Regions from separate parts of the Blastococcus sp. SYSU DS0619 genome, predicted to be linked through region 1. Evidence: riboswitches for the same ligand, from Rfam matches in the RefSeq annotation. Region 1 holds a riboswitch; each other region holds the start of a gene.

What was found. A riboswitch is a leader RNA that binds a small molecule or an ion and turns the genes downstream of it on or off. The one in region 1 is predicted to bind cyclic di-AMP.
Region 2: linked by a shared signal. The riboswitch ahead of ACI79T_RS09020 (C40 family peptidase) and the one ahead of ACI79T_RS09630 (LysM peptidoglycan-binding domain-containing protein) in region 1 are both predicted to bind cyclic di-AMP.
Region 3: linked by a shared signal. The riboswitch ahead of ACI79T_RS11155 (hypothetical protein) and the one ahead of ACI79T_RS09630 (LysM peptidoglycan-binding domain-containing protein) in region 1 are both predicted to bind cyclic di-AMP.

Annotation. Positions count from the first base shown of each region.
Region 1 covers NZ_JBJHAM010000005.1:226,218-228,470, reverse strand. The annotation lists gene ACI79T_RS09640 (DUF222 domain-containing protein) at 1-136, opposite strand, end outside; RNA gene rnpB (RNase P RNA component class A) at 254-655, shown strand; cyclic di-AMP (ydaO/yuaA leader) riboswitch at 902-998, shown strand; gene ACI79T_RS09630 (LysM peptidoglycan-binding domain-containing protein) at 1,023-1,904, shown strand; gene ACI79T_RS09625 (hypothetical protein) at 2,102-2,253, shown strand, end outside.
Region 2 covers NZ_JBJHAM010000005.1:106,032-108,284, forward strand. The annotation lists gene ACI79T_RS09015 (hemerythrin domain-containing protein) at 1-370, shown strand, start outside; gene ACI79T_RS09020 (C40 family peptidase) at 426-953, opposite strand; cyclic di-AMP (ydaO/yuaA leader) riboswitch at 969-1,127, opposite strand; gene ACI79T_RS09025 (carboxyl transferase domain-containing protein) at 1,468-2,253, shown strand, end outside.
Region 3 covers NZ_JBJHAM010000007.1:98,159-100,411, reverse strand. The annotation lists gene ACI79T_RS11160 (bifunctional 3'-5' exonuclease/DNA polymerase) at 1-542, shown strand, start outside; cyclic di-AMP (ydaO/yuaA leader) riboswitch at 711-856, shown strand; gene ACI79T_RS11155 (hypothetical protein) at 1,128-1,997, shown strand; gene ACI79T_RS11150 (hypothetical protein) at 2,054-2,253, opposite strand, start outside.

The sequences.
Region 1 (2,253 bases):
TCCGCCGGGCCGGCAGCAGCTCACCCAGCGGGTCGTCCCACCGGGCGGGCTCCGGATCGGACGGCTCCCACGGCGCGGGCGCCTGGTCCACGGGCACCACGGTCACCCCGACCGCGAACCCGCCACCCGACGACATACCCGCAGGCTAGGCGCGGGGTACGACACTCTCGGCCGCACGGCCGGGGTCGAGCAGCGATCACCCACGGGCGACCGGCGGGTGGCGGGCACCCCCTAGACTGCTCGGCACGACGGACGAGTCGGCTGGGCGGTCGCGTCGGCGGGGGAGACCCCGTCGCCGAGGAACGTCCGGGCTCCACAGGGCAGGGTGGTCGTTAACGGCGACCCGGGGTGACCCGCGGGACAGTGCCACAGAAAACAGACCGCCAGCGCGTGCGCTGGTAAGGGTGAAACGGTGGTGTAAGAGACCACCAGCACGCCGGGTGACCGGCGTGGCTCGGTAAACCCCACCCGGAGCTAGGTCAAGAAGGGGCGGCGGTTCTCTGCCGTCCTGCGCAGGCGTTCGAGGGCGGCCCGCCCGAGCCTGCGGGTAGACCGCTGGAGCCTGTCGGCAACGGCAGGCCTAGATGGATGACCGCCCATCGGGAGGCCGCAAGGCGCCCGTGGACAGAACCCGGCGTACAGGCCGACTCGTCCGTCACCCCGCCCGCCCGCGCGGCGGAACCGGCGCCCTGCGCTGTCACCTGATCGGGTGAATCCGGGCGCTGCGCGCACGGTTGGTGACGGCGTGTGCGGCTACGCGGAGGGTCCCCGAAAAGGTCGGGAACGATCTCCTCGGGTCCGCTCGGTCTGCATACCGTTCCTCCGTCCGCCGCTCGGCGGGCCCGGATGGCCGCCCGCCGAACCTGCCCACGGCCACCCGGTGTCGACACGACGGGCAGGCGCGGGGGACCCACCGTTCAGTGGCCCTCCGGGACCTCGGGGTGAAGCCGCAGCACGCGGCCGGGCAGCTCTCGCCCGAACCCGACAGCTAACTCCGCAGGCGGCGAGAGGCTCAATCCTTCATGCGCATCAGCCACCGCACCGCGGGCCGACACCGTCGCCCCACCCGCAACCGCGTCCTGACCGCCGTGGCCTACCCGGCTGTGGTCCTGGCGGCGGCCTCGGCCGTCACCCTGGGCACCGTCGGCACCGCAGCCGCGCATCCGGGCGAGCACACGGTCCAGTCCGGCGACACCCTCGGCAAGCTCGCGGCCGCCCACGGCACCTCGTGGCGCGACATCTACCAGGCGAACCTCGCCACGATCGGCTCCGACCCGAACCTGCTGCGCGTCGGGCAGGTGCTCACCATCGGCGGCTCGGCTGCGGCGCCGGCTGCCACCCCCGCGCCCGCCGCGGCGGGCTCGTACGTCGTGGTCGCCGGGGACACGCTGGCCGGGATCGCGGCTCGCCACGGCACCACCTGGCAGGACCTGCACGCCCTGAACCTCGGCGTCATCGGCCCGAACGCCAACGTGCTGCGCGTCGGTCAGGTCCTCGCCCTGAGTGGCGGGGGAGTGGTGACCGAGCGCGCCAGCCGGGACGAGCGGCCCGTCCCGGAGCCGGCCGTGGTGTCGGGGGCCTACGACCGGTGGGACGCGCACGTCCGCCCCGCCGTCCAGGAGATCGCCGAGCAGTTCGGCATCGGCACCGTGCTCACCCGCCCCGGCCACAGCCCCACGGAGGGCCGGGCGGCCGACTTCATGGTCTACGACGACTCGGCCACGGGCGACGCCGTCGCCCAGTACGCGATCGACAACGCGGGTCGGTTCGGCGTGGACTACGTGATCTGGGAGCAGCGGATCGCCGGGTCGTGGACCGGGTGGGCGTGGCAGGCCATGGAGGACCGCGGATCGCCCACGGCCAACCACATGGACCACCCGCACGTGGCCTTCGTCGCGGGCTGACCGATTCGCGGGGCCGCTGGGTCCACCGCTGAGGACGAGCGCCCCCTGCCCGGGTCCGGGCAGGGGGCGCTCGTCGCCGCACCGGCTGCTCAGCTGGTCGCACGTCGGTCACCCGTGGTTCGCCCACCGGCCGCCGGGCCGTCGCTTTCGCTCACCAGGGTCGGGACCACCCGTCCTGAGACCCCTGGAGCCCTCCTGTGTCACCCCGCGCCCGGCTGCTCGCCTGCACGTTCCCCACGGCTGCCCTGGTTCTCGCCGCCACCGTCGCCCCGGCCGCGGCCGCGCCGGCGCCCGCGCCGGCCTTCGCCGAGCTCGCCACCTTCGAGGTGAGCGGTGAGGTCGCCGAGAT
Region 2 (2,253 bases), 120 kb from region 1:
CTTCCTCCGGGAGATCGAGATCCACGCCCAGATCGAGGACGAGCTGTTCTACCCGGCCGTGCCCGACGTCTCCCCGCTGCTGGCCCTGGCGCACGCCGAGCACCGGCAGATCGACGACCAGGTCGCGACCGTCATGCGCATGGACGTCACCGACCCGGAGTTCACCACCGAGGTGCGCATGCTGGAGAACACGGTGCGCCACCACACGATGGAGGAGGAGCAGCGGATGTTCCCCCAGTCGCACGCGCTGGGGGAGGAGCGCCTCGAGCAGCTCGGGGAGCAGCTGCGTGCGCGGCAGCAGGAGTTGGCCGAGTCCGGCGGGATGCGGCTGATCATCCGGCTGAAGCGGGCGACCCTCCGCTCTGTGTAGTCGCGCGGTCCCCCCGGGCGTGCGCGCACACCCGGGGGAACCGTCGCAGGAGTGATCAGACGATGCGGCGCGCGGTGTTGTAGCCCCACATCGAGTCGACCGGGACGACCGCCACCGGCTGGCCGTAGGTCGAGGAGTGCACCATCAGCCCGTCCCCGATGTACATGCCGACGTGGCCGACCGGGTCGTAGAAGAAGATCAGGTCGCCGGGCTGCAGGTTGGCCCGGTCCACGTAGACCCCGGCCGTCGACTGCGCCCGCGAGGTCCGGGGGATCTCCAGGCCCGCGGCCTGGTAGGCCGACCAGGTGAGGCCCGAGCAGTCGTAGCCGCCGGGGCCGGTGCCGCCCCAGACGTAGGGCTTGCCCTGCTGGGCGAGGGCGGTGTCGACCGCCACCTGGGCGGCGTGCGTCGGTGCGACGACCGGGGCGACCGTCACGGTGACGGTGCCGCCGGAGGTGCCACCGCCGCCGACATCAGCAACGGCGGGGAGCGGGGAGAGGGCGATGCCCGCTCCGGTGACGAGCGCGAGCGCCGCCCCGCGGAGGGAGCGACGGGTGACCGAGGTCGTGCGAGTGGTCGTCATGGACGACGGTTTCTCCTGTTCTCCGACAACCGCCTACCGGGTTAGCTGACGGGTTCGGGCGGGGAACTCGCCCGGCGCTCCCGGGCATGCCGGTCACGCTTCACCCCAGTGCTGCGGTGGGTCCCCGGTCCGGGCGGCGGAGCGATCCGACGCCTGGTTCGGCGGTGTCCGCACGGGTGTCACCGGTGGTGGTGACGACGCGGCCCCGGGCGGACCGGCGACGACGCTAGGCATGTCACGGAAAGGTCACAAAGCGGCCGGACGGGCCTGGCGGGGCCGGATCGGGAGGACGACGGCGCCCCGTCGGGAACGCGACTCGCGAGCGGACCACGGCCGATCCCGTCGCACGATCCCGGCCGGTTCCGTCCGCCGGCACGGAGCGCGACCGCGCACTTACTTCCTGACGCGCGGCATGCCTCGACTCTCCGTCCACGATCGCGTGCGCTCCGATCCGCTCGCGACCGCCCCGGTGACCGTCGCCACAGCTCGTCGGAGCGCGTGCGAGCATCGCCGGGTGGCCCGCCTGCTGATCGCCAACCGCGGCGAGATCGCCGTCCGCATCGCCCGCGCGGCGGCCGCCGAGGGGCTGACGTCGGTCGCCGTCACGGCCTCCGACGAGCCGGACGCACCCCACCTCGCCGCCGCCGACGAGACGCACTTCCTCCCCGGCAGCGGACCCGCCGCCCACCTCGACGCCGCGGCGATCGTGCAGGCCGCACGCGCCGCCGGCTGCGACCTGATCCACCCCGGCTACGGCTTCCTCTCCGAGGACCCAGCGCTCCCGCGCGCATGCGGGGACGACGGCGGTGCGCCGACCGTCGTCGGCCCCGGCGCCCCCGTCCTGGAGACGCTCGGGGACAAGGTGCTCGCCCGCTCGGCCGCCGAGGCCGCCGGCGTCCCGGTCCCGCGGGGCACCACCGACGCCACGACCGGCCAGGTCGTCGACCTGCTCGATGCCACCGGCGCGGTGATGCTGAAAGCGCGGTTCGGCGGGGGAGGGCGGGCCACCCGCATCCTCCGCCGGGGCGACGACGTCGCCGCCGCGTTCGCCGCGGTGGCCGACGAGGCCCGGGTCGCCTTCGGCGCCGACGCGCTGCTCGCCGAGGAGCTGGTCGAGGACGCCCGGCACATCGAGGTGCAGGTGCTCGGCGACGCGGACGCGGACGTCGTCGTCCTCGGCGACCGCGACTGCTCGCTGCAGCGCCGCCGGCAGAAGGTCGTCGAGATCGCGCCGGCGCCGAACCTGCCGGGCGCGGTCCGGAAGCAGCTGCACGACGCCGCCGCCGCGCTCGCCCGGCAG
Region 3 (2,253 bases), on a different contig from region 1:
GCGGCACCCGCGGCGAGAGCGGCCGGATGATGCCCCGGCTGACCCGCCGTTACCCGCAGGCCATCGGCCTGGTCGAGGCGGCCGCCCGGGCGGGGGAGCGCGGGGAGGTGGTGCACACGCTGCTGGGCCGGGGATCGCCGCCGCCCGCCGGGGCGTGGGCGCAGCGCGCGGTCGATCTCGGCGAGCCCGCGGAGCAGCCCGGCTCGCGGGACGAGCGCGACCGGGCCCGCCGCGCCTGGGGCCGGTTCACCCGCAACTTCGTGGTCCAGGGCACCGGCGCGGAGTGGGCGCTGTGCTGGCTGGCAGACCTCCGCAACCGGCTGTGGCGGCTGGGCGGCGACGGCCCCTTGGAGAGCCGACCGCACCTGGTGTTCTTCCTGCACGACGAGGTCGTCGTGCACGCGCCCGAGCAGCTCGCCGACGAGGTGGTGACGGCGGTGCGGGCCGCGGCGTCCACCGCCGGGCGCCTGCTGTTCGGCGGCTTCCCGGTGGACTTCCCGCTCGACGTCGCCGTGGTCCGGTCGTGGGCCGACGCCGGCTGACCGGATGCGGCCCTTACACCGCCGATGGGCCCGGAGCCGGCACGCGACACACCTCACGCCGTGGAAATAGCCCGCTCCTCGTTGTCACGGATGCATAACGGCGGTTACCGTGGCCAGGTCCGATCGGTCGCCACGTCCCCATCCGGGGAGTCCGGTCGGACGCCGCCGAGTCGCCCGCTGCCATCGCGCCGCGGGTGAGCCGGGGACCCACCGCAGCACTGGGGTGAATCGCGCGCCGAGCACGTCGGCGCGGGTAGGGCGACTTCCACGCCCGAATCCGTCAGCTAACCCGGTAGGCGGCAACGGAAGAAACGGAGAGCCGCCGCATGGCGCGCCCTTGCACCACCGCACGCCTCAGCTCCCGCCGGCACCGCCGCACCCGGGTGCGTCCGCGGAGCTGATCGCACCGCGCACCCGGCGTCCCGCCCGCTGTCCGGCCACCTCCGAGCACTTCCCGCTCGACCGGCTCCTCGCCGTCTCCCGGTGGCCCGCCCAGCCGGCCCGACGCCGGCGCCCCGCTGCCCGCACCCCCGCCGCGGCCCGCCCTCCGGCCGGCCGCGTGACACCTTCGGAGCTCCCGCACCCATGAACCCCCGCACCACCACGTCCGGCCGCCGCCGGCCCCCCGCGCACGTCCGCCGCCCGGCCATGTACCTGGCGGTCGCCGCAGCCGGCGCCGTCCTGGTCAACACCCTCGTCGGCGTCGAGCCGGCCGCGCAGGCCGTGGCGGAGACGCCGCAGTCGGTCAGCGTCGCCCAGGAGCTGGGGCTCACCGCCTCCTCCGGTCCCATCGACGTCACCGAGGACCTCGCGCCGCTGCAGGACCTCGCCGCCAGCCGCAGCACCCGCGACGCCGAGCAGGCCGCGGCTCAGCAGGCGCAGGCCGCCGCCGACCAGGCGGAGCTCGACCGGCAGCAGGCCGAGGCCGAGGCCGCCGCCCGCGCCGAGGCCGAGGCGAAGGCCAAGGCGGAGGCGGAGGCCGCTGCCGCCGCCGCGTCGGCGGCAGCCCCCGCGCCGGCGGCCGCGGCCGCGAGCCCCAGCCAGCAGGCCCGCGCCGCCGCGACGGCGGCCGCATCGGTGGTCGCGTCGGCGGTCGCCAAGATCAGCAACACCGCGGGCAGCCACCGGCCGGTGGTGCAGGCGGCGGCCGACGCCGTGGTCAGCAACGTGCCCGGCGCCGCCGGCATCACGCTCGGCGGCACCCGCGCGAGCGCGGCCGACCCGGGTGGCCACCCGTCCGGGCTGGCGCTGGACTACATGGTGATGTCGAACGCGGCGCTCGGTGACGCGATCGTCGAGTACCACCGGGCGCACTGGGACGAGCTGGGCGTGGACTACCTGATCTGGGAGCAGCGGATGCTGTCCTCGGCCGGGGGGTCCTGGAAGGCCATGGAGAACCGCGGCAGCGCCACGGCCAACCACTTCGACCACGTGCACGTGAACTACCAGGGCTGAGCGCCGTCACCCCGGGCCCGTGGGGTCCGGGGTGCGGCCGGTCCCGCGGGCCCGGGTCAGTCCGGACGGGCGGCGAGGAGTGGGCCGTCCTCGTCCAGGGCCCGCGCCAGCTCCGGTGAGTGGCGCACCGGGAGCGGGCGGCCCGTGCGTGCGACCGCGGCGTCCAGGTGGTCGAGCAGCAGCAGCCGCCCGGCGGACGACAGCCCGGTGACCGATCCGGCGTCGACGGCGTCCACCCGCACCGGTTCGCCGCCGT